DNA from 3 places in the Mesorhizobium sp. M5C.F.Ca.ET.164.01.1.1 genome. Region 1 is predicted to be linked to each of the others. Evidence: predicted binding sites of a transcription regulator. Region 1 holds the regulator's gene; each other region holds the start of a gene.
What was found. Region 1 encodes PhoB, which activates phosphate uptake and scavenging genes when phosphate is short. Its sites were predicted from a motif close to TGTCATNNANCTGTCAT; they were not measured.
Positions count from the first base shown of each region.

Region 2: phnF (phosphonate metabolism transcriptional regulator PhnF) is a predicted target of PhoB. The motif match lies at 5,210-5,226, and genes of this name have one in related genera.
Region 3: EN807_RS04140 (PhoX family phosphatase) is a predicted target of PhoB. The motif match lies at 3,135-3,151, and genes of this name have one in related genera.

Region 1 covers NZ_SRTG01000001.1:1,523,598-1,533,774, forward strand. The annotation lists gene EN807_RS07415 (PstS family phosphate ABC transporter substrate-binding protein) at 1-239, shown strand, start outside; gene pstC (phosphate ABC transporter permease subunit PstC) at 360-1,748, shown strand; gene pstA (phosphate ABC transporter permease PstA) at 1,741-3,354, shown strand; gene pstB (phosphate ABC transporter ATP-binding protein PstB) at 3,367-4,182, shown strand; gene phoU (phosphate signaling complex protein PhoU) at 4,221-4,928, shown strand; gene phoB (phosphate regulon transcriptional regulator PhoB) at 4,945-5,634, shown strand; gene EN807_RS07445 (ROK family protein) at 5,808-7,055, opposite strand; gene xylF (D-xylose ABC transporter substrate-binding protein) at 7,316-8,356, shown strand; gene EN807_RS07455 (sugar ABC transporter permease) at 8,499-9,830, shown strand; gene EN807_RS07460 (ATP-binding cassette domain-containing protein) at 9,905-10,177, shown strand, end outside.
Region 2 covers NZ_SRTG01000001.1:1,787,216-1,797,392, reverse strand. The annotation lists gene EN807_RS08850 (ABC transporter substrate-binding protein) at 1-564, shown strand, start outside; gene EN807_RS08845 (sugar ABC transporter ATP-binding protein) at 714-2,267, shown strand; gene EN807_RS08840 (ABC transporter permease) at 2,264-3,229, shown strand; gene EN807_RS08835 (zinc-binding alcohol dehydrogenase family protein) at 3,297-4,313, shown strand; gene phnF (phosphonate metabolism transcriptional regulator PhnF) at 4,436-5,185, opposite strand; gene phnG (phosphonate C-P lyase system protein PhnG) at 5,308-5,769, shown strand; gene phnH (phosphonate C-P lyase system protein PhnH) at 5,769-6,380, shown strand; gene EN807_RS08815 (carbon-phosphorus lyase complex subunit PhnI) at 6,382-7,494, shown strand; gene EN807_RS08810 (alpha-D-ribose 1-methylphosphonate 5-phosphate C-P-lyase PhnJ) at 7,763-8,662, shown strand; gene phnK (phosphonate C-P lyase system protein PhnK) at 8,659-9,435, shown strand; gene phnL (phosphonate C-P lyase system protein PhnL) at 9,438-10,145, shown strand; gene EN807_RS08795 (DapH/DapD/GlmU-related protein) at 10,142-10,177, shown strand, end outside.
Region 3 covers NZ_SRTG01000001.1:864,554-874,730, reverse strand. The annotation lists gene EN807_RS04160 (SulP family inorganic anion transporter) at 1-1,377, opposite strand, end outside; gene EN807_RS04155 (helix-turn-helix transcriptional regulator) at 1,496-1,765, opposite strand; gene EN807_RS04150 (phosphatase PAP2 family protein) at 1,963-2,664, opposite strand; gene EN807_RS04145 (hypothetical protein) at 2,677-3,015, opposite strand; gene EN807_RS04140 (PhoX family phosphatase) at 3,221-5,212, shown strand; gene EN807_RS04135 (GNAT family N-acetyltransferase) at 5,356-6,036, opposite strand; gene EN807_RS04130 (MarR family transcriptional regulator) at 6,033-6,467, opposite strand; gene EN807_RS36355 (hypothetical protein) at 6,405-6,551, shown strand; gene EN807_RS04125 (ABC transporter permease) at 6,968-7,729, opposite strand; gene EN807_RS04120 (ABC transporter ATP-binding protein) at 7,726-8,652, opposite strand; gene EN807_RS04115 (cytochrome ubiquinol oxidase subunit I) at 8,885-10,177, shown strand, end outside.

The sequences.
Region 1 (10,177 bases):
CGACCTTCGAGAATATCGCATCCGGCGATTACGGCGTTTCCCGCTCGCTCTATGTCTATGCCAAGAAGGAGCATGTTGGCGTCATCCCCGGCATGCAGGAATTCATCGCCGAGTACACCTCGGAAGGTGCATGGGGTCCTGATGGTTATCTGGCCGACAAGGGCCTGATCCCGCTGCCGGACGCCGAGCGCGCCAAGTGGGCCGAAAATGCCAAGGCCCTGAAGGGTATGGGGTCCTGATGTTTCGGGGTCCGGGCGTATATCCGTTCTGACCCTCATGCTCTAAAGCCCAAAGCGCGGGACCAAGGTCCCGTGCTTTGAGCCGGTGAATGACCGGCGGTCGAGGGGACGTCCTGAATCATGGTCGGTTATCTCGTTGTTCTTCTGTTAATTCTGGCCGCTGCGGCCTATTGGATCGGCCGGACACGCGCCATTGCCAGCGTCAATGGCGACGTCGCGCGACTGCATTCGCTGCCTGGCCAGCATGGCATGTTTCTGGCGCTTTTTGCCGCCGGTCCCGCACTGCTTGCGATCGTATTGTGGTTGCTGGTGACGCCGGGAATTGAATCGTCGATCATTGCCGACCGCTTCTCCTCCGAGTTGTCGGGAATGGGCATTCCGCAGGTCGAAGCTTTCATCCGCGACGCTCGCGCGATGGCCTTTGGCGGACTTGTCGGCTTCGCCGATCCCACGAAAGAGGCGGCTGCCGCCGCCTACAAATCGATCCATACGACCAGCACCTGGATCATCTGGGCCGTTGCGCTCGTGCTTTCCGCGTCCGGATTTTACTGGGCCTATTCGCGTATCGCACAGGCCTACCGGGCGCGCCACGTGGTCGAGCGCGTTCTTCGCGCATTCTTGATCGCCTGTTCGGTGGTCGCAATCCTGACGACGGTCGGCATCGTCCTGTCGCTCATCTTCGAATCCCTGCGGTTCTTCCAACAGGTGCCGTTCTACAAGTTCCTGTTCGGCACACATTGGTCGCCGCAGAGCGCCTTCACCGGCGCCGGAGCGGAAGCCGGGGCGGTCAACCAGGACATTTTTGGCATGGTGCCGCTCTTTACCGGCACGTTGCTCATTACCTTCATCGCCATGCTGGTGGCTGCGCCTATCGGGCTGATGGCTGCGATCTACCTTTCGGATTACGCCTCCAAAAGCGTCCGCGCGGTCGCAAAACCGGTACTGGAAATCCTCGCCGGCATTCCGACCGTCGTCTACGGCTTCTTCGCCGCGCTGACGGTCGCGCCATTCTTCCGCGGCATGGGCGAAAGCCTGGGCCTCAATGTCGCGTCCGAATCCGCGCTCGCCGCAGGCGTGGTCATGGGAATCATGATCATTCCCTTCGTTTCCTCGCTTTCCGATGATGTGATCAACGCCGTTCCGCAATCCCTGAGAGACGGTTCGGCCGGCCTCGGCGCGACCAAGTCGGAAACCATCCGCAAGGTGGTCCTTCCTGCTGCCCTTCCGGGCATCGTTTCGGCGATGCTGCTTGCCGTCAGCCGCGCAATCGGCGAAACAATGATCGTGGTCATGGCGGCGGGGCTGGCGGCAAACCTCACGGCCAACCCGCTCGAAGCGGTCACCACCGTGACAGTGCAGATCGTGACGCTGCTGGTGGGCGATCAGGAGTTCGACAGCGCCAAGACGCTGGCAGCCTTCGCACTCGGCCTGGTGCTGTTCTGCATCACGCTTACACTCAACATCGTCGCTTTGCGCGTCGTCCAGAAATACCGAGAGCAATATGACTGATGCGATCTCGTCATACGGTGCCGTCGGACGGCCGGTCAGCATTCATACCGACGATGCCGCGAAGGCGCGGCTGAAGGGTCGTTACCGCACGGAAACGTGGTTCAAATGGCTCGGAGCCGGAGCCGTCGCGTTGGCCGGCCTATTCCTTGTGCTGCTCCTGTCGACGATCGTCACACAGGCGATCCCGGCGCTGCGGCAGAACTATCTGACGCTGCCGATCGACCTTTCGGCGGCCAAGGTCGACCCGGCAAAACTCGATGAAGTGAACTACGACGCCATCGCTCAGGAAGCGCTTACGGCGAGATTTCCGGATATTACGAGCCGTCAGGACAGGCGTCTGCTGCGCGGGCTGATTTCCACCGGCACAGGCGTCTTCCTGCGCAAGGATATTGCGGCTGATCCGGGGATGCTCGGAGGAACGGTGGACTATGCGGTTCCAGTTGACGATTTTGCCGACCTCTATCTTAAGGGGTTGCTTGCCGACGTCGGTTCGGACGAAGCGATTTCGACAAGCGTCACGCCTTCGGAAACCAGCGGCGACATCGATCTGACCTTCGGCGACGACGCCATGCTGGCGCTGGCGCGCGGCCGTGGTGCGACCGAAGGCGAAAACGGCATGCTCACGCTGACGAGCGGTGCATCATCGCTGCTGGTCGTGTTCAACGGCGGCACGGTCAAGCTCACCGCGCTGTCGCCGGGGCCTAGTGGGACGGCGGTCGCAAAGGGCACGGTGATCGAGGCGCTGGACAGCACGGCGCCCGCTGCGAGCGGCCAGGCATTCCTGCGCGTCATCGATAGGCCGGAAGCATCGCGAAAGATTTCCGACAAGGAGATCGTCTGGCTCGACACGCTGAAGAGCGCCGGCCTAATCGAAAGCCGATTCAACTCGATCTTCTTCTTCACCGGCGCAAGCCGCGAGCCGGAACTGGCCGGTGTCTGGGGCGCGGTCGTCGGATCGTTCCTGACCATGATCGTTACGCTCGCCATCGCCTTCCCGATCGGGGTTTCGGCGGCGATCTATCTTGAGGAATTTGCCCCCAAGAACCGGCTGACGACGATCATCGAAGTGAATATCAACAATCTGGCGGCGGTGCCTTCGATCGTCTTCGGCCTGCTTGGACTTGCCGTATTCCTGAATTTCTTCGGCATGCCGCGCTCAGCCCCGGTGGTCGGCGGCATGGTGCTGGCGCTGATGACCCTGCCGATCATCATTATCGCCTCGCGCGCTTCGCTGCGCGCCGTGCCGCCGTCGATCCGCGAGGCGGCGCTCGGCATCGGAGCGTCCAAGGTCCAGACCGTATTCCATCACGTCCTGCCGCTGGCGATGCCGGGCATCATGACCGGCACCATTCTCGGAATGGCGCATGCGCTGGGCGAAACCGCGCCGTTGCTGATGATCGGCATGGTCGCCTTCATCGTCGACATTCCCGGCGGCTTTACCGATCCCGCGACGATCCTGCCGGTGCAGATATTCATGTGGGCGGATTTCCCGGAAGCTGGATTCCAGCAGAAGACTTCGGCGGCGATTTTGATTTTGCTGCTGTTTTTGGTCATCATGAACGCCATTGCGGTGATACTGCGCAGGCGCTTCGAGCGGCGCTGGTAAGGAGCAGAGGATATGAACATCATGACGGAAGCCGGCGTCGAACAGAAACTGAGCAGCGCAACCAATGCCCCTTCGATCAAGATGAAGGGCGAAAAGGTCTCTGTTCATTACGGCGAGAAGCGAGCTCTGTTCGACGTGGACCTCGATGTCCGCGAGAACCAGGTGACGGCGTTGATCGGCCCATCGGGCTGTGGCAAGTCGACCTTCCTGCGTTGCCTGAACCGAATGAACGACACGATCGATATCGCGCGGGTGAGCGGCAAGATCACGCTCGACGGCGAGGATGTTTACGACCCGAAAATCGATGTCGTCGAGCTACGAGCTCGCGTCGGCATGGTTTTCCAGAAACCGAACCCGTTTCCGAAGTCGATCTATGAAAACGTCGCCTACGGTCCGCGCATTCACGGCCTGGCCAGGAGCAAGTCCGAGTTGGACGGCATCGTCGAATCGAGCCTGAAGAAGGCCGGTCTGTTCAACGAGGTCAAGGATCGCCTGCTCGAGTCGGGCACCGGTCTCTCCGGCGGACAGCAGCAGCGCCTGTGCATCGCGCGCGCTATCGCCGTGTCGCCGGAAGTGATTCTGATGGACGAGCCCTGTTCGGCGCTCGATCCGATCGCCACCGCCCGCGTCGAGGAACTGATCGACGAACTGCGCCAGAACTACACGATCGTCATCGTCACCCACTCGATGCAGCAGGCAGCGCGCGTGTCGCAACGCACGGCGATGTTCCATCTCGGCTATCTGGTCGAGGAGGGCGCGACCGACAAGATGTTCACCAATCCCGACGACAAGCGCACCCAGGACTACATCACCGGCCGATTCGGCTGAGCGGTCCGGCGGCGAATTTCGAACACGAGGACAGGATCATGGGTGAACACACCGTCGCATCTTTCGACGAGGAACTGGAGCACATCGACAGGCTGATCCGCGACATGGACGAGCTCGCCGCCGCGATGGTCGCAGCCTCGATCCGCGCGTTGCTTGCGTCAGACAATGCGATGGCGCAGCGTGTTGTCTCGGACGACGCCATCATGGATGCGCGGCAGCGCGAACTCGACGATAGCGCGATCACCCTGATCGCCAAGCGGCAGCCGATGGCACAAGATCTGCGCGCCGTGGTTGGCGCAATCCGCATGGCCGGCGATCTCGAGCGCATCGGCGACCTGGCCAAGAACATAGCCAAGCGGGTCAGCGCAGTCGGGCAGAGCGCCACGCCGCGCAATCTCTCGCACGGCATCGACGCGATGGCGGATCTCGTTCTCGAGCAGCTCCGCGGCGTGGTCGAGCACTATGTGTCGCGCAATGCCGGCGCGTTGAAAGAACTGCGCGCCGACGACCAGAAGATCGACGTGAAATACACGGCGGTTTTTCGCGAACTCCTGACCTACATGATGGAGGATCCGCGCAACATCACCGCCTGCACGCATCTGCTGTTCTGCGCCAAGAATCTCGAGCGTATCGGCGATCATGTCACCAACATCGCCGAAAACGCCTACTTTGTCGTGACCGGGCAGCAATTGCCGGCGGATCGCCCGAAGCTCGACGAAACGACGATGTCGGCGCCGGCGACATGACAGGAGTGACCGGCCGATGATCGCGCCGCGCATCATGGTGGTGGAGGATGAAGAGCCGCTGGGCGTCCTCCTCCGCTACAATCTGGAATCCGAAGGCTATCAGGTCGAGGTGGTGACGCGCGGCGACGAGGCCGAAATCCGGCTGCAGGAAAACGTGCCCGATCTGCTGGTGCTCGACTGGATGGTGCCGGCGGTTTCGGGCATCGAGCTTTGCCGGCGCCTTCGGGTGCGTCCCGAAACCGAGCGGCTGCCGATCATCATGCTGACCGCGCGCGGCGAGGAGAGCGACCGGGTGCGCGGCCTTTCCACCGGAGCCGACGACTATCTGGTCAAGCCGTTCTCGACACCGGAATTCATGGCCAGGGTCAAGGCGCTGCTGCGCCGCGCCAAGCCGGAAGTACTGTCCAGCGTGCTGAAGGTCGGCGACATCATGCTCGATCGCGAATCGCACAGGGTCTATCGCAAGAAGAGCGAGATCCGGCTCGGGCCGACCGAATTCCGGCTGCTCGAATTCATGATGCGGCACCCGGGTCGGGTCTTCTCGCGCAGCCAGTTGCTCGACAATGTCTGGGGCGAGACGATCTACATCGACGAGCGCACGGTGGACGTCCATGTCGGCCGGTTGCGCAAGGCGGTCAACAATGGTCGCATGCCCGATGTCATCCGCACCATCCGCGGCGCGGGCTATGCGATCAGGGAAGACTAGGGATGTGCTGATACGGGTGATTCCGGCCTGCGAACGGCGGCTTCCTGCGCTTCCGGTGCTCACGTACCCGAAATTACGCTCCGCTCCGGTTCTCGGAACCCCCATTCTCGACTCGGCCTGACCTGAATCTCAACACACCCCAAGTCGCGATCCGGGGATCCCTGCCTTCGAATTCAAGCCACGTTCTTTCCGACCGAGCCGGCTCGTGCCTGGATGCTCGGCGCGAAGATCTCCTGGTCGACGAAGCTCAGCGCCCGCATGGCGCAGCCTTCTCGGATCAGCGGCAGTTCGTTCGGCTCGGTGTCGAAGGAAATCGAACCCGAATGCTGGCCGCCGGCGGTCTGGGCGATGGCCTCGCGCAGGGCCGGCTCAATCAGGTCGAAGGCGGCAGCGCTGGCACCGACCATGGCGACCGGCGCCGGATCGATCAGCGCGAACAGGCTGCCGAGCCCGAAGCCGAGCGCTTCGCCGGCCTTGCGGTAGGCTTCGCGCTCCGGTCCGTCCGTCTCGCGCGCCCGGGCCGCCAGTGCCCGCATCTCGGCGTCGCTGACATCGGCGACCGGCTCGGCGTTTTCGCTCAATTGCCTTGCGTTGCGCCAGATAGCGTAGTTGCCGGCATAAGCCTCGACGCAACCGCGCCGCCCGCAGCGGCAAAGCGCGCCGCCCGGCCGATGAATCATGTGGCCGAATTCGCCGCCTGAGGAATGGGTGCCGGTGAACAGCTCGCCTTTCAGCACCAGCCCCATACCGATGCCATGCGAGAGCAGGATGGCGATGAAATCGTCGCGGTAGCGATCCGGGTCGCGCCAGCGCAGCGCCACGGCCATCATGTTGCAGTCGTTCTCCATGATGGCCGGAATGTCGAACTCGCGTTCCAGAATGTCGGCGAAGGCGATGTTCGTCTGCGGCGTGATCGGCGACCATAACATGGCGCGCGCATGGGAATCGGTAATACCCTGGATCGCCAGCGCGATGCGGGCGACGCTTTGGACGTCGAGGTCGGGGTCTTCGAGCCGGCGCCGGACGATGGCGACACATTCGTCGATCAGCTCGTCGCGCGACATGGTCAGCGTGTCCAGCCGGCGCTGTTCCTCGGCGACCACTTGTCCGGCATAGTCGATGACAGCGATCGACAGGAAATTCAGCGACAATACGACAGCCAATACCGCAGCGGCTTCCGGATTGAGGCTGAGGCCAACCTGCGGCCGGCCACGTTTCAGCGAGACGGTCTCACTCGCCTTGGTCTCGGCCAGGATGCCTTCCTGGATCAGGTCGGAAGAGATCGCCGATATGGTCGAATGGCTGAGGCCGGTGGTTGCGGCGATCTCGGTCCGCGACGGCTGGCCTGCGCGGCGTACGGCCGAAATAACCATGGCCCGGTTGCGCCGGCGCAAATCGTCATGGCGGATCCCAACCGACATTGTTTTGCTTCCTCCCTATTGCCGCGGCCGCTCATGAATCGGAAGCCGTCAGGCCGACAAATACTGGCAGAACCAGAAGGACCTGTCATTGTTTATTCCGAGACTCGAAAAAAAGCCGGCAGGAGATTAAAATCCATCAGAATTCATGTTGACAGTGCTTCGGCGTTGGATCAGTATTTTTTCGAGGCTCGAAAAAAAGAGTCTTTGTGCCGGCCTTCGGGCCAGTTGGTCGCGCCGTACGCGGCGTAGGGAGGAATATCATGAAGAGATTCACAGCCGCCATCCTGGCGGGGGTCGCCATGTCGCTGACGCTCGCGTCGGTCGCACAGGCGAAGGACAAGGTCATTGGTGTTTCGTGGTCGAACTTCCAGGAAGAGCGCTGGAAGACTGACGAAGCCGCCATGAAGTCGGCGATCGAGGCCGCCGGCGACAAGTATATTTCCGCCGATGCACAGTCCAATCCCGGCAAGCAGCTGACCGATGTCGAGAGCCTGATCTCGCAGGGCGCCAACGCGTTGATCATCCTTGCGCAGGATGCCTCGGCCATCGGGCCGGCGGTGCAGAAGGCGCTGGACGAAGGCATTCCGGTCGTCGGCTATGACCGGCTGATCGAGAACAAGGACGTCTTCTATTTGACCTTCGACAACCAGGAAGTCGGCCGCATGCAGGCCCGCGAAGTGTTCAAGGTGGCGCCGGAAGGCAATTACGTCTTCATCAAGGGCTCGGGCGCCGATCCGAATGCCGATTTCTTGTTCGCCGGCTCCATGGAAGTGCTCAAGGATGCCATCGACAGCGGCAAGATCAAGAATGTCGGCGAGGCCTATACGGACGGCTGGCTTCCCGCCAACGCCCAGAAGAACATGGAACAGTTCCTGACCGCCAACGACAACAAGGTCGATGCGGTGGTTGCCGCCAATGACGGCACCGCTGGTGGCGTCGTCGCGGCGCTGACGGCGCAAGGCTTGGCCGGATCCGTCCCGGTGTCGGGCCAGGACGGTGACCATGCCGCGCTGAACCGCATCGCGCTCGGCACACAGACGGTGTCGGTGTGGAAGGACGCGCGCGAGCTCGGCAAGAACGCCGCCGAGATCGCCTCGCAACTGGCCGACGGCAAGCAGATGACAGACATTGCCGGCGTCAAGGACTTCGCCACGCCGGGCGGCAATGTCGTCAAATCGCTGTTCCTGACGCCGATTGCCGTCACCAAAGACAATCTCGACGTCGTCATCGACGCGGGCTGGATCGAGAAGGAAGAGGTCTGCGCCGGCGTGGCGGCGGGCACTGTCCCGGTCTGCAACTGATCCGGCCTTCGCAAGAAGCCTGAAACGCCGCGGCTTCACGCCGCGGCGTTTTTTCAAAAAGAATTGTTTTTCCGCTTCTCGCAGATAACTTCCAAGCTGCTTCCGGCATCCGCGGCAGACGGCAAACCGGTGGGAGGACATCATGACCGACACGACTTCCAACACGCCGGCCGCCGATACAGGCGCCGATCGGGCGCGTGAATCCGAGCTCAGCCCGGTCGGCCGCTTCCTCAAGGCAACCGAGCTCGATATACGCATGCTCGGCATGGTCGGCGCGCTGCTGGTCATCTGGGTTGGAATCCACATCCTGTCGGGCGGGCTTTTCCTCACGCCGCGCAACCTCTGGAACCTGTCGGTGCAGACCTCCTCGGTCGCGATCATGGCGACCGGCATGGTGCTGGTCATCGTGATGCGCAACATCGATCTTTCGGTCGGCTCCGTCGAAGGCGTGATCGGCATGGTGATGGGCGTCGCGCAGGCCGAATTCCTCATCCGGGTCATGGGGTTCCAGCTTGGAAATCCCTGGATATGGATCATCGCACTGGCTGCCGGCGTGGTGCTCGGCCTCATGATCGGCGCGCTCCAGGGCTTCATCATCGCCTATCTCGAGGTTCCGGCCTTCATCGTGACGCTGGGCGGCCTGCTGATCTGGCGCGGCATGGCGTGGCTGATGACGAGCGGGCGCACCGTCGCGCCGCTCGACGCCACCTTTCAGCTCATGGGTGGCGGGCCGCGTGGCTCGATCGGGGCAACCGCAAGCTGGATCGTTGGCATTCTCGCCTGTGTGGCCGTCGCCTTGATGCTGCTCAACGGCCGGTCGCAGCGCAAGCGGTTCAAGTTCCCGCTGCGTCCCGTCTGGGCGGAGACCTTGCTTGGTGTTGTCGCTTGCGCCGCCATCCTCGGCGCCGTCTGGATCGCCAATTCCTATCCCTGGCCGATCGGCATCGTTCGCCAGTACGCCCAGCGGACCGGCATCACCATCCCGGAAGGCGGGCTGTTCATCGCCCATGGCATCGCCATACCGGTGCTGATCGCGGTCACTGTGGGCATCGTCATGACCTTCATCACCAGCCGCACCCGTTTCGGCCGCTATGTCTTTGCCATCGGCGGCAATCCGGAAGCGGCGGAACTCGCCGGCATCAACACGCGCTGGGTGACTATGAAGGTGTTCATGATCATGGGCGTTCTGGCCGCGATCAGCGCGGCGATTGCGTCGGCCCGTCTCAATGCGTCGACCAATGCGCTGGGTACGCTGGACGAGTTGCTGGTCATCGCGGCCGCGGTCATTGGAGGCACGTCGTTGGCCGGCGGCTCCGGCACGGTGCTCGGCGCCATGCTTGGCGCACTTCTGATGCAGTCGTTGCAGTCCGGCATGGTGTTGCTCGGCATCGATTCACCGCTTCAGAGCGTCGTCGTCGGCGCCGTCCTGGTCATCGCCGTCTGGCTCGACACCGTCTACCGCAAGCGGGTCTGACCATGATCACGAAAAAGTGGAGATCGGTTTTTGACAAGATCATGCTCACGCAAAAACCATAGGGAGGAACGATCATGGCTGACACAACTGCTCCCACGCCACTGATCGACATGCGCAACATCTCGATTGCCTTCGGCGGCATTCGCGCCGTCGACGATGCGTCGATCGATCTTTTCCCGGGCGAGGTCGTGGCGCTGCTTGGCCACAACGGTGCCGGCAAGTCGACGCTGATCAAGATCCTGTCCGGCGCCTACAAGCGCGACTCGGGCCAGATCTTCGTCAATGGCGAGGAGGCTTCGATCTCCAATCCGCGCGACGCCAAGAAATATGGCATCGAGACGATCTAC
Region 2 (10,177 bases), 260 kb from region 1:
CGCGTCGCCGCTGACGGGCTGGCGGCCGCGATCGGCGAAGCCAATGGCGGCAAAATCGAGGGCGACGTCGCCCTGATCACCGCGCTTCCGGGCGCTGGCTCGCTCGAACAGCGCGCCCAGGGCTTCAAGGAACAGCTTGCCGCCAAATATCCCGGCCTCAAGCTCATTGCCGACAAATACGCCGACGGCCAGGCCACCACCGGCCTCAACATCGCGACCGACCTGATCACCGCCAACCCGAACCTCAAGGGCATCTTCGCCTCCAACCTGATCATGGCGCAGGGCGTCGGTCAGGCGATCGCCGAGAACAGCCTTGCCGGCAAGGTCGGACTGATCGGCTTCGACAGCGACGAGAAGCTGGTCAAGTTCCTCAACGACGGCGTCATTTCCGGTCTCGTCGTCCAGGATCCGTACCGCATGGGCTATGACGGCATCAAGACGGCGCTCGCGGCCTCGAAAGGCGAAAAGGTCGAGGCCAATGTCGACACCGGCGCCAACCTCGTCACCAAGGCCAATATGAAGGATCCGAAGATCGACGCGCTGCTCAATCCGAAGCTCGACTGAGCACCGGCATTGGCGCCCCGTTTCCGGGGCCTCGTTGCCCCGGAAACACCCTGAAAGTGCTTCGAAATCAGCCGGCCTCAATACCCTTGACGATGGACTCGGCCAGCATCGCTACGTGCCAATCGTGAGGCCAATCTGGGAGGATTGTCATGACGTCGACGGCGCAGGAACTGCATCCGGCCCCAACGCTGGAACCGGGCAGGACGATCCTCGAACTCAAGGGCTTGGAGAAGCGATATCCCGGCACGCACGCGCTGAAGCCGGTTAACCTCGCCTTCAAGGCCAGCGAAATTCACGCCATTGTCGGCGAAAACGGTGCCGGCAAATCCACCCTGATCAAGCTGCTGACCGGGGTCATGCCGCGCACCTCCGGCGACGTCATCTGGGAGGGCAAGCCGGCAGCGCTGGCGACGCCGCATGAGGCGATGGCGCTCGGCATCAATGCCGTGCATCAGGAGGTCGTTCTGTGCCGCCATCTCACTGTCGCGGCCAACATGTTCCTCGGCGAGGAGGATTCCCGCTTCGGCATCCTGCAGCAACGTGCCATGGTCAGGGAAGCGCAGAAGATCATCGACGATCTCGGCTTCGATCTGCCGGCGCATGTCGTGCTGGGTGACCTGACCATAGGCCAGCAGCAGCTGATCGCCGCCGCCCGAGCCACCGTGCGCGGCACCAAATTCCTCATCTTCGACGAACCGACAGCCTACCTCACGCGCAAGGAGGCCGCCCAGCTGTTCACGCTGATCCGCCGGCTGAAGGGCGAAGGCGTCACCATCATCTACATCAGCCACCGCATGGAAGAGGTGTTCGAGCTCGCCGACCGCGTCTCGGTGCTGCGCGACGGCACGCTTGTCGGCACCAGGAACATCGCCGAGACCAACGACGCCGAGCTGGTCAAAATGATGATCAACCGCTCGATCGAGCAAGTCTATCACAAGGAGCATTTTACCCCGGGCGCGACGCTCCTCGAAGCCAGAAATCTCTCCGGCAACGGCTTCGAAAATGTCTCGATGACGGTCCGTGCCGGCGAAATCGTCGGGCTCTACGGCCTGATTGGCGCCGGGCGCAGCGAGTTCGTCACCACGTTCTACGGCCGTCATCGCAAGTCGGCCGGCCAGATCCTCTGGGAGGGCAAGGAGGTTCATGTCAACTCCGAGCATGACGCTATCAGGCTCGGCATGGCGCTGGCGCCGGAAAGCCGCCGCGACCAGGGCCTCTGCCTCAACCTGCCGGTCGGCCTCAATCTCAATCTGCCGATCTACAAGCGCATCTCCAGCAATCTGCTGATCTCCGGCGCACAGGAGAGGACCGAGGCGGACCGCCAGATCGCCAATCTCAGGATCAAGACGCCGACGCGCAACGCGCTCGCCTCCAGCCTGTCCGGCGGCAACCAGCAGAAGATTGTCATCGGCAAGTGGCTGGCTCACGGTGCCAAGCTGTTCATCTTCGACGAGCCGACAGTTGGCGTCGATGTCGGCACCAAGGCAGAGATCTACCGCCTGTTCAGTGCGCTTTTGTCCAATGGCGCCGGCATCATCCTCATCTCGTCCTATCTGCCCGAGGTCTATGAACTGGCCGACACACTGCATGTGTTCCGGCGCGGCAAACTGGTGGCCACTCATGGTTTCCGCACTGCCGACCATGAGGAGATCCTCACCCAAGCGCTGGCCGAGAAACAAGAAAAACCGGGAGGACAGATATGAGCACCGAGGCGATCCCGGCCGAAAGGCCGAAACACAACTACAACGCCCTGTTCGGGCTGACGCTGCTGGCGCTGCTGGTGCTGTTGTGGGTCATCCTGTCGGTGGCGACGCCGAGCTTCGCCTCCGCCAACAACATCTCGAACCTGTTGCGGCAAGGTTCGATGATCGCGATCCTGGCGGTCGGCCAGACCTTTGTCATCATCACCGGAGGCATCGACCTTTCCGTCGGCGCCGTCGTTGGCTTTGCAACCGTCATCGCTGCGATGCTGATCAATGCCGGCGTGCCGATCTTCCTCGCCGTCCTGCTCACCTTGCTGGTCGGTGTCGCCATCGGCCTGTTTCACGGCTTCGGCATCGTCAAGATGGGCCTGCCGCCCTTCATCATCACGCTGGCGACGCTGACATCTTTGCGCGGCATCGGCCTTTTGATGACCAACGGCAACTCGATTTCGCTCAACAACGATGCCTTCCAGCTTTTCTCGCGCAGTTCCTTCCTCGGCATCCCCAACCTGTTCTGGATGGTGATCCTCGTCGGTATCCCGGCCTATGTCTTCCTGCATCACAGCCGTTGGGGCCGCTATCTGTTCTCGGTCGGCTCCAATGCCGAGGCATCGCGTCTGTCCGGTGTCAACGTCCAGCGCACCATCTACATGGCCTATACGCTGTCTGGCCTGTGCGCGGCTTTCGTTGGCGTGCTGCTCGCGTCGCGCATCGGCATCGGCAATCCGACGCAGGCCGAGGGCTGGGAATTGCAGGCGATCGCCTCGTCGGTGATCGGCGGCACCTCGCTGTTCGGCGCCGTCGGCTCGGTGCACGGACCGCTGCTCGGCGCCTTCATCCTCGCCACCATCAACAACGGCGCCAATCTCTTGAACGTCAATGCCTTCTGGCAGCGCATCATTACCGGCGTGCTGATTATCGTCATCGTCTATTTCGACGGCCTGCGCCGCCGCGGCAAGTAGTCCATATTAACAACCGCCGGCCCGGCGCTAGCGGGCCGGCGGTTTCATGAACAGACTGGATTGAAGTATGAAAGCCGTCGTCTGCCGCTCGCCCGGTGAGCTTGTTCTGGAAGACCGCCCGGCGCCAGGCACTCCGCCCTCTGGCTGGGCGCTGGTCGCGGTCAGTCATGTCGGCATCTGCGGCACCGACTATCATATCTTCGAGGGCAAGCATCCGTTCCTCGCCTATCCCCGCATCATGGGCCACGAGGTTTCCGGCACTGTGATCGAGGCCGGCGAAGGCGTCGATCTCGCCGGCGCCGAACCGGTGATCATCAATCCCTATCTCGCTTGCGGCAAATGCATCGGCTGCCGGCAAGGCAAGCCGAATTGCTGCGTGAAGATCGAGGTGCTCGGCGTCCACCGCGACGGCGCCATGTGCGAACGGATCCTGGTGCCGGCGCGAAATCTTTATCCGGCAAACGGCCTGTCGCTGGCGGATGCCGCCGCCGTCGAATTCCTGGCGATCGGGGCGCATGCCGTGCGGCGCTCGCTGGCTGATCCCGGCGCGCGCACGCTGGTCATCGGCGCCGGGCCGATCGGGCTCGGCACGGCGCTGTTTGCCGGCATCGCCGGTCTCCACGTGACGCTGCTCGACACGAGTGCCGAGAGGCTGGATTTCGCCGCAAGCGAACTCGGCTTTGCCACCCTCGACGGTTCGAAGGGATCGGCAATCGATCTGGTGCGGGAGGCGACCGGCGGCGAAGGCTTCGACGTGGTTTTCGATGCCACCGGCAACACCCAGTCCGTCCACTCGGCGTTCGCCCATGTCGCGCATGGCGGGACGCTGGTCCTGGTCAGCGTCGTCAAGGACGATATCGTCTTTTCCGATCCCGAATTCCACAAGCGCGAGATGACGCTGATCGGAAGCCGCAACGCGCTGCGCGCCGACTTCGACCATGTCGCCGCTTCGATCCGCGATGGTGCTGTGCCGCTGGCAAAGCTCGTCACCCATCGCACGACGCTTGGCGACACGCCGCGCGACCTTGCCCGCTGGGCGCATGAGAAATCCGGCCTGATCAAGGCGGTCATTCAGGTCGGATGAGACCGGGCTAGCGCAATTCCAGGAAAAGTGTGAACAGTTTTCCGTCCGGAATTGCGTAAAAACAAAGAGATAGAGCGGTTCAGCGTTTCCGTGAAACGATGAACCGCTAGACGCGCACCTACCTACCGCGCCGATAATTTGAGCTCGACGCGCTCAGCCGGAAAGCGCGTTTCGGCGAACTGGATCGGCTGGCCGTCCGGCGTGACGTTGACGGCGACCGTGACCAGCACGATGGCGCCGGACTGCAGATCGAGATCGGCGAGATCGGCGGCATCTGCGTGGCGCGCCGACAGCACTGTCGATTGCCTGAGATAGTCACTGATGCCGAAACGCTGGAGCGAGGCGGTCACCGATCCAGTTTCCGCGATAGCGGTCTCGATGCCTGCGAAGCGTTTCGCATCGAACCAGCCGGTGGCGCGCGAGACCGACTGTCCGTCGGCTTCGCCGCGTGTTTCGAGGCGGATGACGCTGGAACCCTTGGCGAGACCCAAGCCTTCTGCGACACGCCGGCTGGCCGGCTCGACCGCCGATTCCAGCAGCACGCTGCGGCGCTCCGTCGCCTGCCCTTGCAAGCCCTCTGAAAAACGGGTGCGGGCGCCGATCGGATAGGACAGGCGCTTGCGCGAAAGCACGAAAGTGCCGCGCCCCTGTTCGGCCCTGAGCACGCCATCCTGCACCAGTGCTGCAATGGCGCTGCGCACCGTATGGCGGTTGACGCCATAGCGCTCGGCCAGTGCGACTTCCGGTGGCAGCGCAGCATTCTCGGCAAAGTCGCCGACGGCGATCGAATGGAGGATCTGGTCGGCTATCTGCCGCCACAGCGAGATGCCGGTGCGCCGCTCTAAGCTGCTGGCCATCTGCTGACCGATCATCTCTTGCCCCAATCTTTTCGCCCCTGTCATCGATCCGTCATGGACACGCTTTAGAGAATAGGTATAATTTGTATAATTGTCTACATCATTATACAAATTCGGAACGAGAAGGAATGGCTGCCATGCGAGGACAGGAAGCGCGCGATCAGGCTGAGCGCAAGGCCGTCATGGCGACCCTAGCGCAATCGACCGGCGACGATATCGTCCGCCTCTGGAACCAAGCCGGCCTGCCTTCGGAAGCGGAACTCCTGCGCGGTCCCGAAACCGGCCTGGTCACCGTGCGTGGCCGCATCGGCGGCGGCGGCGCGCCGTTCAATGTCGGCGAAGCGACGGTCACCCGCGCGACGGTGCGGCTTGCCTCAGGAGAAATCGGCCATTGCTACGCGCTCGGCCGTGACAAGCACAAAGCAAGGCTGGCGGCGATAGCCGACGCGCTCTGGCAGGATCCCACCCGCCGTAACGAGGTCGAGACCAAACTCATTGCGCCGTTGCAGGCCGCACTGGCCAGCGCACGTGAACGGCGGCGCGCCGAGACGGCGGCAACGAAGGTCGATTTCTTCACCATGGTACGCGGAGAAGACTGATGGACATCGCAACGCAAGCGATCGAGGGCGGCTTTGCCGATCCGGTATTCGACGCCCAGACGGTATTCCGCGCCGTGATGGACGCGATGGCGCGGCCGGGCACCCTGCAGCCCCTCCCGGTCTTTGCCCGCCCGCCGGCGCCGCTGTCGGCCACCGCGGGTGCTATCGCGCTGGCGCTGTGCGACAACGACACGCCGCTCTGGTTCGACCTCGTTTTGCAGGCCCCAGCAGCGGTGAAATTCTGGCTCGGCTTCCACACCGGCACGCCACTGGCCAACACGCCAGCCGATGCGCATTTCGCGCTGATCGCCACGCCGGCCGAGATGATGGCGCTCGACGGCTTTTCACAAGGCACCCAGGACTATCCCGACCGCTCCACGACGCTGATCCTGCAGGTGAGCGATCTCGTTTCAGGCGCCCCTCTGCTGCTCGAAGGTCCCGGCATCGAAAAGACTGCAACCATCGCGCCGGCGCAGATGCCGCGCCACTTCGTCGAACAATGGAAGCAGAACAACCAGCGCTTTCCGCGTGGCGTCGACATCATCCTTGCCACCCCCGACGGCGTTGCCTGCCTGCCGCGCACGACGCGCATCAAGACGATGGAGGCGTGATATGTATGTCGCGGTAAAAGGCGGCGAAGCGGCCATTGCCAACGCCCACTCCCTGCTCGCCGACCGCCGACGCGGCGACCGTTCCGTGCCGGCGCTTCGCCTCGACCAGATCGTCGAGCAGCTGGCGCTCGGCGTCGACCGAGTGATGAGCGAAGGTTCGCTTTACGACCGGGAATTGGCGGCACTAGCCATCGTTCAGGCGCGCGGCGACATGATCGAGGCGATCTTCCTGGTCCGCGCCTATCGCACGACGCTGCCACGCTTTGGCTACACCAACGCGATCGACACCGGCGCGATGCTGGTCGAGCGGCGCGTTTCGGCGACCTACAAGGACCTACCCGGCGGCCAGCTGCTCGGCCCGACCTTCGACTACACTCACCGGCTGCTCGATCCCGAACTCGCCGCGGGCGGCGATGTCGCCGAGCCGCTGCAGCGTGCCAGCGAGGCGGAAGCCATGCCGCGCGTCTCCGCGATCCTCGCCCGCGAGGGCCTGATCGAGCCTGATGGCGACATGCCGCAGGACCATATCCCCGGCGATATCACCCGCGAGCCGCTGGAATTTCCGATGGCGCGCGACATCCGCCTGCAGGCGCTGTCACGCGGCGACGAGGGTTTTCTGCTGGCGCTCGGCTATTCCACCCAGCGCGGCTATGCCCGCAACCATCCCTTCGTCGGCGAGGTTCGCATCGGTGAGGTCGAGCTGGAACTCGACGTGCCGGAGCTGCCATTCCCAGTACCGCTCGGCTCCGTACGTGTCACCGAGTGCCAGATGGTCAACCAGTTCAAGGGCTCGGCCAAGGCGCCGCCGCAATTCACCCGCGGCTACGGCCTCGTCTTCGGCCAGAGCGAGCGCAAGGCGATGGCCATGGCGCTGTGCGACCGCGCTCTTCGTGCAACCGAATTCGGCGAAGATGTCGTCGCCGCAGCCCAGGACGAGGAGTTCGTCATCTCGCATTCCGACAACGTCCAGGCGACCGGCTTCGTCGAGCATCTGAAGCTGCCGCACTATGTCGACTTCCAGGCCGAGCTCGACCTGGTGCGCCGCATGCGCGCCGAGCACGATTCCCGCGAAAACGCCGGCAAAGCCGAGGAGAAGAGGCAGGCCGCGGAATGACTTCAGTTAGCTCCACCACCATGATCTCGTGGGAATGGCCGCTACACCCCTCCGGATCCGCCGTAGCCGCTACTGCCGCCAACGGTTTCGCCATTCGCGCCTTCCTTCGGCGCAGGAAGAACCATTCTTCGAAGGACAAAGGCAACCACGCCGACGAACACCAGCAACAGGATTCCGATGTGCATCCATCCGGTTGGAGTCACCTGAGCCTGGCCCTTCTTCCGTGTCTTGGAAGTCAATTCGGTAGCACAAAGTGGAAGCGATCGCCATGACCGACATCGCCACCTACAACTTCGCCTATCTCGACGAGCAGACCAAGCGGATGATCCGTCGCGCGATCCTCAAGGGCATAGCCATTCCCGGCTATCAGGTGCCGTTCGCCTCGCGCGAAATGCCGATGCCCTATGGCTGGGGCACCGGCGGCGTCCAGGTCACGGCTTCGATCATCGGTCCCGACGATGTGCTGAAGGTCATCGACCAGGGCGCCGACGACACCACCAACGCCGTCTCGATCCGCGCTTTTTTCAAGAAGGTCGCCAATGTCGCCGTCACCACCGAGACGGCGAAGGCGACCATCATACAGACCCGCCACCGCATTCCCGAACATCCACTGAGCGCGGGCCAGGTGCTGGTCTATCAGGTGCCGATCCCCGAACCGTTGCGCTTCCTCGAACCGCGCGAAACGGAAACGCGCAAGATGCATGCGCTGGAGGAATACGGCCTCATGCATGTGAAGCTCTACGAGGACATCGCCAGGCACGGCCGCATTGCCACTACCTATGCCTACCCGGTCAAGGTCGAGGGCCGCTATGTGATGGACCCCTCGCCGACGCCGAAGTTCGACAATCCGAAGATGCATCGTTCGCCGTCTCTGCAACTATTCGGTGCTGGCCGCGAAAAGCGCATCTATGCGCTGCCGCCCTTCACCGATGTGGTCAGCCTCGATTTCGAGGATCACCCGTTCGAGGTGCAGACCTTCGACCAGCCCTGCGCGCTGTGTGCGGCCGAGAACGTCTATCTCGACGAAGTCATCCTCGACGACCATGGCGGCCACATGTTCGTCTGCTCCGACACCGACCATTGCGAGAAACGGCGCGAAGGAGGCCATCGCGGCCATCTTGCGCCTGAAACCCCTCTTGCCCTGGAAAAAACGGAGCCGGCGCAATGACCGACGAACCACTGCTGCGCGTTTCCGCGCTATCCAAATTCTACGGCTCGCGTGTCGGCTGCGAAAACGTCACCTTCGACCTGTGGCCGGGCGAGGTGCTGGCGGTGGTCGGCGAATCCGGTTCCGGCAAGACGACGCTGCTCAACTGTCTCTCGACCAGATTGCTGCCGAGTTCCGGCACCGCCAGCTACCGCATGCGCGACGGTCAGTTCCGCGAGCTCTACCGCATGAGCGAGGCTGAGCGCCGCTTCCTGATGCGCACCGACTGGGGCTTCGTCCACCAGAACCCGGCCGACGGGCTGCGCATGACGGTGTCAGCCGGCGCCAATGTCGGCGAGCGGCTGATGGCGGTGGGCGACCGCCACTATGGAAAAATCCGCGCTTGCGCCGTCGACTGGCTGTCACGCGTCGAGATCGACGAGGACCGCATCGACGACGAACCGCGCGCTTTTTCCGGTGGCATGCGCCAGCGCTTGCAGATCGCCCGCAATCTCGTCACCGGGCCGCGGCTGGTGTTCATGGACGAGCCGACCGGCGGCCTCGACGTTTCCGTGCAGGCGCGCCTGCTCGACCTGTTGCGCGGCCTGGTCACCGATCTCGGCCTGGCCGCCATCGTCGTCACCCACGACCTCGCGGTGGCACGTCTGCTGTCGCAACGCATGATGGTGATGAAGGACGGCCGCGTCGTCGAAAGCGGCCTCACCGACCGCGTGCTCGACGATCCGCGCGCGCCCTACACGCAGCTCCTTGTTTCTTCCATTCTGCAGGTGTGATCATGGCAACCCCGCTCGTCGTCTCCGATGTCGCCAAGAGCTTCACCATGCATCTGCGCGACGGCATCAAACTGCCTGTCGTCACCGGCGTGTCGTTCTCGATCAGGGCAGGCGAGTGCGCCGTGCTCGGCGGCCCTTCCGGCGCCGGCAAGAGCTCGATCCTGAAGATGCTCTACGGCAACTATGCGGTCGACGAAGGCCAGATCATCGTCCAGCACGAGGACGGGCTCATCGATCTCGCGACGGCGAGCCCGCGCACCGTGCTTGCCGTGCGCCGGCTCACGATCGGCTATGTCAGCCAGTTCCTGCGCACAGTGCCGCGCGTCTCCGCCCTCGATGTCGTGGCCGAACCGCTGGTCGAGGGCGGCGAGGACCGTGAAGTTGCGCGCGGCAAGGCGCGCGCCTTGCTGGGGCAGCTCAACCTGCCGGAAAAACTCTGGGCACTGCCGCCGGCGACCTTTTCCGGCGGCGAACAGCAGCGCGTCAACATCGCGCGCGGCTTCATCACCGAGCACCCGATCCTGCTGCTCGACGAGCCGACCGCTTCGCTCGATGCCAGGAACCGCGATGTCGTGATTACGCTGATCGCGGCCAAGAAGGCGGCCGGCGTCGCCCTGCTTGGCATCTTCCATGACCACGACGTGCGCGAGGCGGTAGCCGACCGCGTCATCGACGTGACCGCTTTTGCCGCCGGGAAAATCGCCGCATGACCAGGAAACTGTCGGAAACGCCGCTTGTCCAC
Region 3 (10,177 bases), 660 kb from region 1:
CGCTTCGCTCGAATCGTATGCGTTAGCAGCGCCGGTTCTGTCGGCGACATCGTCCTGCACCAGTCTCTGGTCCGGCTCAACCGCAATGCTCTTGGCCATGCGGTCGATGAACAGGATCGAGCCCAGCGCGAAGCCGACGACGATGCCTTCGGTGAGGTCGCGGAAGATGACGATCAGGAATGTCGCCATCAGCACCAGCGCATCGCCGCGTGAGGCACGCAGCAACGTGGCAAAGGCCTGCTTCTCGAACATGTTCCAGCACACCACCGCCAGCACGCCGGCAAGGGCTGCAAGCGGGATGTAGCTGGCCAGCGGCGCCGCGACCAGCATCAGGGCAAGCAGGAGGACCGAGTGGATCATGCCCGAAACCGGTCCATGCGCGCCGGCTCGCACATTGGTCGCCGTGCGGGCAATAGTGCCGGTGGTGCAGATGCCGCCGAACAGGGCGGACGCGATGTTGGCAAAGCCCTGCGCCACGAGTTCGCAATTGGAGCGGTGCCGCCTTCCAGTCATGCCATCGGCGACAACCGCCGACAACAGCGATTCGATCGCGCCGAGCAGCGCAAAGGCTATGGCGTCCGGCAGGACGTCGATCGCCCTATCGAAGCTGATTGGCGGAAAGGCCGGCATTTGCAGGCTGCGCGGGATGCCGCCGAAGCGTGTACCGATCGTTTCGGCGGGCAGGGAAAACAGCGCTACGACGAGCGAAGCCAGACCTATGGCGATCAGCATGGCGGGCCATTTCGGCCGCCACCGCTTCATCAGGGCGATGGCGACGATGGTCAGTACGGCCACGAAGGTGGCGGCGACATTGATCGTGCCGGCCGCCTCGCCGATAGCCATCAGCTTCGGCACCAGCGGTCCAGGCTCTTTGCCGGCGAGCTTCAGCCCGAACAGCTCGACGATCTGGCCGGAGAAGATAATGATGGCGATGCCGGCGGTGAAGCCGACGGTCACCGGATAGGGAATGAACTTGATGTAGGTGCCAAGCCTGAGATAGCCGATGGCGAGCAGGAAGATGCCGGCCATCATCGTCGCCAGCAGCAACCCGTCGACACCGACCCGCGCCACCGTTGCCGCCACCAGCACGATGAAGGCGCCGGCCGGCCCGCCGATCTGGAAGCGGCTGCCGCCGAGCGCCGAGACGAGGAAGCCGCCGATGATGGAGGTGTAGAGCCCGCGCTCCGGCGTCACGCCCGACGCGATCGCGATCGCCATCGACAGCGGCAGCGCGACGATGGCCACGGTCAGTCCGGCGATGGCATCGGCCTTGAAATGCTCTGAGGTGTAGCCCTCGCGCAGCACCGTCACCAGTTTCGGCGTGAACAGTTCGGAAAATGTTGGCCGCGCCGGTTGATGAATTGCCCGCCGATCCATGGACTGCCTTCCGCTCCTGATGCAGGTCGCTCAAAGTGGGGCAACGACATGCATAAAAACCAAGGCGGCGAGATCGTCGGCAGGACTGTCGGCGGTCGCCGTCGCGACTTTTATCGACTCAGCCTGGGGGGTTCTTCGGCACGATCGGCTTGAGGCGCACGCCCCTGCCGCCGCGCTCGCTGGCCTGGTTCTCGCCGATCAGTTCCACGCCGGCCTCATCGAGGGCCTGGATGACCTTCATCAGCGTGTCGACTACGCCCCTGACGACGCCGTCGCTCGCTTCCATGCGCTGGATGGTTGGAAGCGAAACCCCGGCGCGCTCGGCGAGCGTCTTCTGATCGATGCCGGCCAGCGCCCTTGCGGCGCGCATCTGCGCGGCAGTGATCATCGGCTAAAAACCCCGTCTGAGTCTCCAGCCCATGTATAATATCATCATTGTGATGGTTCAAGCGTCACGATGCACATGTCAGACATGCGCGCCATACCATTTTGCGTCCTGCAGAGCCTGCGCGCCAGCTAGGATAGCAGGCCCCAGCTGCTGCAACTTCGAGGAGAATTAGCACAGCTTCGTTCTGAACGGCCGGTTCAGGCGCCGTCGGTCCGCCCACGCCGTCGCTGTAGCGCCCATGCGGCCAACCAGCACAGCATCGCCCAGGCGAAGCCGGCGCACCAGCCGGCCAGCACGTCCGATGGCCAATGAACGCCGAGATAGATGCGGCTAATGCCGACCAGCAGTGTCGTCAGCACCGCCAGCGACAGCACGTAAATCTTCGTCGTTCGTCCAGGCAGGAAGCGCGACGCCATGCTGCCCAGCGTCAAATATGTCACCGCCGACAGCATCGCGTGGCCGCTCGGAAAAGAAAGCGATGCCACGTCGGCGAGATGCGAGACCAGATCGGGGCGCGGCCGGTCGATTCCGAGCTTCAGCGTGCTCGACAGGGCCTGCCCGCCCGCCACCGCGACGAGGACGAGAAACGCCGGTCCCGGCCTGTGGATCAGCAGCAGATAGACGATCACGGCGGCCGTGATCAGCACGAGCACGCTGGCGCTGCCGAGGCTGGTGATGTCGCGCATCGCCCCTTCCAGCCATAGCGGTCCGATCGGATTGTCGGGCTGGCCCGCTTCACGGAAGGCGAGCAGGATTTCCGTATCGAAGGCGTGCGGCGTGGTGTCTCGCGCCACCTCCATCAGTTCCTCGAATCCCCAAAGTCCGCCGGCGAGGACCAGTCCGGCCAGCAGCACCGGGAATTCGAGCCAGTTGAACAGCTTGCTTGCGGTATTCTTCATCGGCCCTCGCAGTTACGGCCTTTGCAGATAGGGACCGAGCGTGATCAGCGCCACCGCTGCGACGGCGAGCACGATGCCAGTGCCCTGCAACGGATTGACGCGCTCGCCGAAGAACACCAGTGCCACCACGTTCACCGATACCAGCTGGATCACCGCCGACAGGCTGAACGACACCGACATGCCGAATTCACGGATCAGCCTCAGCATGATCAGATTGCCCGCCGAATAGAGCGCCAGCGTCAGAACGATCTTGCCGAGGCTCGGCGCCAGTCCCCATTGCTTGGCCGCCGTCGCCGCCAGCAGGAAGATCACCGTCGAAATGCCGAGCTGCCCCAGTCCCCAGAAACTCACTTTTTTCCCTCTCGACGCGGTCCTTCCACGCTTGCCGCAGATGTTGTTTCCGAAGCTCGGGTCGCGGTCAAGCGAGGCTGATCATGGACACGAAATCGGGGCTGGAAATTGGCCGGCAATGTCATCAAACTGTGATCTGCCGGCGATACGCGGTCAGTCAAGCAGCACGCTCAAGCCATCCCAAAGAAAGCCAGAGGGCAAGCCCATGACAGAACATCGCTCCCCAAACGCCCATTTCCGCACCAGCCTGCTCGAGGAAAACGGTGGGCCGGGAGCCAATCCCACCGACAACCAGACGATGGGCGAGATCATCGCCGCGCGGTTCTCGCGCCGTGGTTTCCTGCAGGGATCGCTCGCGGCAACCGCCATCGCCGCCACCGTCAGCCCGCTGGCGCTGATCCTCGCCGACGATGCCCGCGCCGCCGGCGGCTCGGCCTTCAGCTTCGACGAGGTCGAGGCAGGCGTGGACGACAAGCATCATGTCGCCGCCGGCTATGACGCCGACGTGCTGTTGCGCTGGGGCGATCCGCTGTTTGCCGATTCGCCGGAATTCGATCCAACAAAACAGTCGGCGCAGGCCCAGGAAAGACAGTTCGGCTACAACAACGACTATGTCGGCTATATCCCGATCGACGGCTCGGCCGAGCATGGTCTGCTGGTGGTCAACCACGAATACACCAATCCGCATCTGATGTTCCCGGGCCTCGTCACCATCGTCGAGGGCGAGGCCAAGCAGGCGCCGCTGAGCAAGGAACAGGTCGATATCGAGATGGCCGCGCATGGCGGCACCATCGTCGAGATCCGCAAAGTATCAGGCAAATGGCAGGTGGTGCGCGACGGCAAGCTCAACCGCCGCATCACCTCCAATACCGAGATGGCACTGTCCGGCCCCGTCGCCGGCCACGACCGCGTCAAGACCAGTGCCGATCCGACCGGCATAAAGGTCTTCGGCACCGTCAACAACTGTGCCGGCGGCGTCACGCCCTGGGGCACCTACGTCATGGCCGAGGAAAACATACACGGCTATTTCTCGGGCGAGCTGCAGGCAGGCCACAAGGAGGCCGCCAACTACAAGCGCCTGGGGATTCCCGAGGGCGCCTATGAATGGGGTGCGCATTACGACCGCTTCGACATCGGCAAGGAGCCGAACGAGCCTAATCGCTTCGGCTGGATCGTTGAGGTCGACGTCAACGATCCGACCTCGGTGCCACGGAAGCGCACTGCCATGGGCCGCTTCAAGCATGAGGGTGCTGAATCGATCGTCGCCAAGGATGGCCGTGTCGTCTTCTATCTCGGCGACGACGAGCGCTTCGACTATGTCTATAAATTCGTCACGGCCGGCAAGTTCAACGCCGAGGACCGCGCCGCCAACATGAATCTTCTCGACGACGGCACGCTCTATGTCGCCAAATTCGCCGAGGACGGGTCGATCGAATGGCTGCCCATCGTCTTCGGCCAGGGCCCGCTGACGGCGGAGAACGGCTTTGCCAGCCAAGCCGACGTGCTCATCGAGACGCGCCGTGCCGCCGATCTGCTCGGCGCCACCAAGATGGACCGCCCCGAGGATATCCAGCCCCATCCGACGACTGGCAAAGTCTACGTCATGCTGACCAACAATTCTAAACGCAAGACGGACCAGGTTGATGCCGCCAATCCGCGCGCCGAAAACGCTTTCGGCCACATTATCGAGATCGTCGAGGACGGTGGCGATTTCACTGCTGCCAAGGGCAAGTGGGAAGTGCTCTTGAAATGCGGCGATCCCTCAGTGGCCGAAGTCGGCGCCACCTTCTCGACCGCAACGACCGCCAATGGCTGGTTCGGCATGCCGGACAATTGCGCCATCGATTCGGCCGGCCGGCTTTGGGTCGCCACCGATGGCCAGGGCCCGAAGGCCACCGGCCGCACCGATGGCCTGTGGGCGGTCGACACCGAAGGCGAGGCACGGGCGACATCAAAGCTGTTCTTCCGCGTGCCGATCGGCGCCGAAATGTGCGGCCCGCTATTCACGCCCGACGACCAGACCGCCTTCGTCGCGGTTCAGCATCCGGCCGATGGCGGCGAAGACTGGGAGGCTTTTGGCCGTCCCTCTTACTACGAGGACCCGTCGACCCGCTGGCCTGACTTCAAGCCCGATATGCCGGTGCGGCCGTCGGTCGTCGCCATCACCAAACAGGGCGGCGGCAAGATCGCGGTCTGACCAGGGCTTGCGGCCTCAGAGGGGGATTTCGCTGATACGAAATCCCTTCTCTCCCTTAAAAGGTGTTTGAGAAAAGGGGAGAGGGCCCACATCATCGTCGAGATCGTCAAACGCGATCCGGCCACCAACCACGCTCTTGGCAATTATCCATCGCGTTGAACCACGGCCATATTCATCGTGCTTCTCAATCTGAAGCCAATGGATTCGTACAAGCCTATGGCCGCTGCGTTGCTGGCATAGGCGTGAAGGTATGGTATTTCGCCGCGCGCCATGATCTGGCTTGCCACGAACAGGGACAGCAGCCTGCCTAGGCCGCCGCCGCGAAACTCCGGATGTGAGCACACCCCGCTAAGCTCGGTGTAGCCGGGCTGCTTCATGCGTTCGCCGGCCATCGCCACCAGTCTGCCTCCGATTCTCACACCCCAGAAATCGCCCAGGTTCAAAGCCTCGAGCGTGAATGGCCCGGGCTTGGTGATCGACGCCAAGGCGAGCATCTCGGCGGCATCGTCGCGCGTCATGCGTTGCACGCGCTCGTCGGACACGATCTGCAATGGCGGCTCGGCAATCATCTGGACCAGGGCAGCAGTGGAAATCACAGAAAACCTCGCCGGCAGGGCAATGGCGTCCGCCTGAACCAGGATGGCGCTCTCATACGGTGGAATAAGCCTGCCGAGCGCTTGCAGGCTTTCCGGGTCATCGGCGGCGGTGGCTGCAAAAGAAACAATTGACGGCCGGTATCGCTTGGCAAGGTTGTCACCTTGCGCGAAGGCCTGATGTCGTGTCGCGAGCGCGCTCCAGATCGGGCGGTCGAGGACATGTTTCATTGCACGGAACCCACGGCCCTTCCTGCACGACGGTGGAGGGGAGCCGCAGCGAGGCCGTCCTCGATTGCAGCCAGTTGATCGAGAAGCGGCCCCGAAAGGTCTACGCACAAATTCGCGACGGCCTTCTCGATACGTGGCCAGACGTCGCGCTTCGCAACATCGACCAGCCGTCGACCATTCCGCGTGAGGGCGACAATCCTGCGCCTTTGGTCATTGTTCGACGGGCTGACTTCGACCAATCCCAGCTCGGCCAGAAGAGCCACGCTTCGTGTGACGCCCGGCTGCGCAATCCCAAGAGCCTGGGCCAGTTCACCGACGGGCAGGGGCCCCAGCCTGTCGAGCGCGGCTAGGAGTGGATACTGGCTCGATTGAACCGGGACATCCAGGCGATCGAGAACTCGCTGCGTATCCGCCTGCAATTGCTCGCCTATACGCTTGAACCTGCTGCCCAGGCACAGGAAACCAAGAGACCGTATGACGTCTTCCATAATCAACTCGTCCTTACCAATCTATAACATAGTATATAACAATGCATAGAAAGTCAAAGTGCGCGACCCATGAGGGGCGATCCATGAGGCGCGGCCCAATCCGGCTGGTGACATCGGGATGGAGCCGCTGCCATTAGCCGGCCATTTGGCGGAGATTTCCCTTCAGTCGGCGCCGATTGCATCCAATATGGCGCTTGCGCGATATGATCGGTAATCAATTGCGCCAAGGCAACTGATTCGAGGCCCTGGGCTGGCCTCCATGCTGGGATTGCTCCGCCTGGTCAAGGCGATTTGAGGCAGCCGCACAGTCAATTACCTTCGGCACCGCACTGCATGGCAAATCGGACACGGTTTGCAGGATCTCGGTTCCTAGCTCCCGCGGAGCGGGGAGAGGTGGCCCGACGAAGTCGGGACGGGAGGGGGTCGACATTCGTGAAGGCCGATCAGTTCCGCAGCCGGTAGCCGGTCCTGAAGATCCACGCGACGATCGCTATGCAGACAAGCAGGAAGACGACGGTCATGCCGAGGCTGATGCCGATCGAGACGTCGGATTTGCCGTAGAAACTCCAGCGAAAACCGCTGACCAGATAGAGGACGGGGTTGAACAGCGTCACCGTGCGCCAGATGCCGGGCAGCATGTCGATCGAATAGAAGCTGCCGCCAAGGAAGGTCAGCGGCGTGATGATCAGCAACGGCACGAGCTGCAATTGCTCGAAGCTTCTCGCCCAGATGCCGATGATGAAACCGAAAAGGCTGAAGGTCACCGCCGTCAGCACCAGGAAGGATAGCATCCAGAATGGATGCTCGATAGTCAGCGGCACGAACAGCGATGCGGTCCCCAGGATGATCAGGCCGAGTATGATCGACTTGGTCGCCGCACCCCCGACATAGGCAATGATGATCTCCAGATAGGACACCGGCGCCGACAGCAGCTCGTAGATCGAGCCGACGAATTTCGGGAAATAGATGGCGAAGGAGGCGTTGGAGATCGACTGCGTCAGCAGCGACAGCATGATCAGCCCCGGCACGATGAAGGCGCCGTAGCTGATGCCGTCGATCTCGGTGATGCGCGAGCCGATGGCCGAGCCGAAGACGACGAAATAGAGCGATGTCGAGATGACCGGCGAGACGATGCTCTGCAGCACGGTCCGAAAGGCGCGCGCCATCTCCATCTTGTAGATCGCCCAGACTGCTCGCAGGTTCATGCGTCCCTCCTCACCAGATTGACGAAGATCTCTTCGAGCGAGCTGTTTTGCGTATCGATATCGCGAAACTGGATGCCGGCCGTCTCAAGGTCGCGGAGCAGCGAGGCGACGCCCGGCCGTTCGCTCTGGTTGTCATACGTATAAGTCAGTCGATCGCCGTCCGGCGAAAGCTCCAGCGCGTAGCGCGAAAACGTCTCGGGTATGGTGGCGAGCGGACTGCGCAGTTCCAGCAACAGCCTTTTGCGGCCGAGCGTGCGCATCAGTTCGGCCTTGCCCTCGACCAGCACGATTTCGCCGCGATTGATGACGCCGACGCGGTCGGCCATCGCCTCGGCCTCCTCGATATAGTGTGTGGTCAGGATGATGGTGACGCCATCCTCGCGCAGCCGGCGCACCATCGCCCACATGTCCTGGCGCAGCTCGACGTCGACCCCGGCTGTCGGCTCGTCGAGGAACAGCACCCTCGGTTCGTGCGACAGCGCCTTGGCGATCATCAGCCGCCGCTTCATGCCGCCCGATAGCGTGATCGCCTTGGCGTCCTTCTTGTCCCACAACGACAGGTCGCGCAGCACTTTCTCGACGAAGGCATGGTTGGCCGGCTTGCCGAACAGGCCGCGGCTGTAGTTGACCGTCGCCCACACGCTCTCGAACGCGTCGATGGTCAGTTCCTGCGGCACCAGCCCGATCAGGCTGCGCGCGGTGCGATAATCCCGGCTGATGTCGTGGCCGTCCACGGTGACTGCGCCCGACGAGCGGTTGACGATACCGCAGACGATCGAGATCAGTGTCGTCTTGCCGGCGCCGTTCGGCCCGAGCAGCGCAAAAATCTCGCCGCGCTCGATATCGAGGTTGATCTCCTTCAGGGCCTTGAAACCGGTGGCGTAGGTCTTGGTGACCCCGGAAATGGAAATGATGGATGGCATGGCTGAAAAAAACGGCTGCTTGAAAGGAGAACTGTTGATTTTAGTCCGCTGAATGTCGGTGCGCGCTGCCGGAAGTCAATGGCACTCCTGACAGTTCTGGACAGTGCGTGCGAAAAACGCATCCACCGCTGACGCAGTCCTGCGGCGTTCCGCCTCGCGTGACGCCACGCCGCTTTGACCGCTTAGCGCATCCGGCCTATCTTCTTCGACATAAGCAGCAGCCGGAGCCGCCATGGACCCGCTCATCCTTTCGCGCATCCAGTTCGGCGCGAACATCTCGTTCCATATCCTGTTTCCGGCTATCACCATCGCGCTTGGCTGGATGCTGCTGTTCTTCAAGCTTCGCTACAACGCCACAGGCGATACCGCCTGGATGCGCGCCTATTTCACCTGGGTGAAGGTGTTCGCGCTGTCCTTTGCCATGGGCGTGGTTTCGGGCGTCACCATGAGCTTCCAGTTCGGCACCAACTGGCCGGGTTACATGGAGACCGTCGGCAACATAGCCGGCCCGCTGCTCGCCTATGAGATACTCACCGCGTTCTTCCTCGAGGCGGCGTTCCTCGGCATCATGCTGTTCGGCTTCCGCCGCGTCTCCAACCGCATCCACACGCTGGCAACCGTGCTGGTGGCCGGCGGCACCACCCTGTCGGCCTTCTGGATCATCGCGCTCAATTCCTGGATGCAGACGCCGGTCGGCTTTGAGATGCGCAACGGCGTAGCCCACGCTACCGACTGGTGGACGATCGTCTTCAACCCGTCGATGCCCTACCGGCTCGTCCACATGCTGCTTGCCTCCGGCCTGACGGTTTCGTTCCTGATCGCTGGCCTGTCGGCGCTGCGCTATCTCTATGGCGACCGCTCGGAATCGATGTGGAAGGCCTTGCGCACCGGTGTCTTCACCGCGGCAATCCTGATCCCCATTCAGATCTTCGCCGGCGACCAGCATGGCCTCAACACGCTCGAGCATCAGCCGCAGAAGATCGCCGCGATGGAGGCCAACTGGAACACCGGCCCCAATGTGCCGCTGGTCCTTTTCGCGCTTCCCGACGAGGCGGCAAGGGAGAACAAATTCGAAGTCGCCATCCCCGACGGCGCCAGCCTCATCCTCAGGCACAGCGCCAGTGGCGTCGTGCCGGGGCTGAACGACTATGCCGGCAACCATCCGCCGGTCTTCCCGGTGTTCTGGGCTTTTCGCATCATGGTCGGCACCGGCGTCCTGATGCTCGTCGTCTCCTGGTCGGCCGCCTTTTTCCTCAAGCGCCGCCACACCCTGCCGAAACCGCTGGCGCTGGTTATGGTGCCGATGGCGCTGTCCGGCTGGCTGGCGACGCTGGCCGGCTGGTACACCACCGAGATCGGCCGCCAGCCCTGGCTGGTCACCGGTGTGCTCAAGACCGTCGATGCGGTCGGCCCGGTCGCCGGCAGCCAGGTCGCGCTCTCGCTTGCGGTCTATCTCATCCTCTACGCGCTGCTTCTGATCGCCTATCTCGGCGTGCTGGTCTATCTGGCGCTGAAGGCGGCGAAG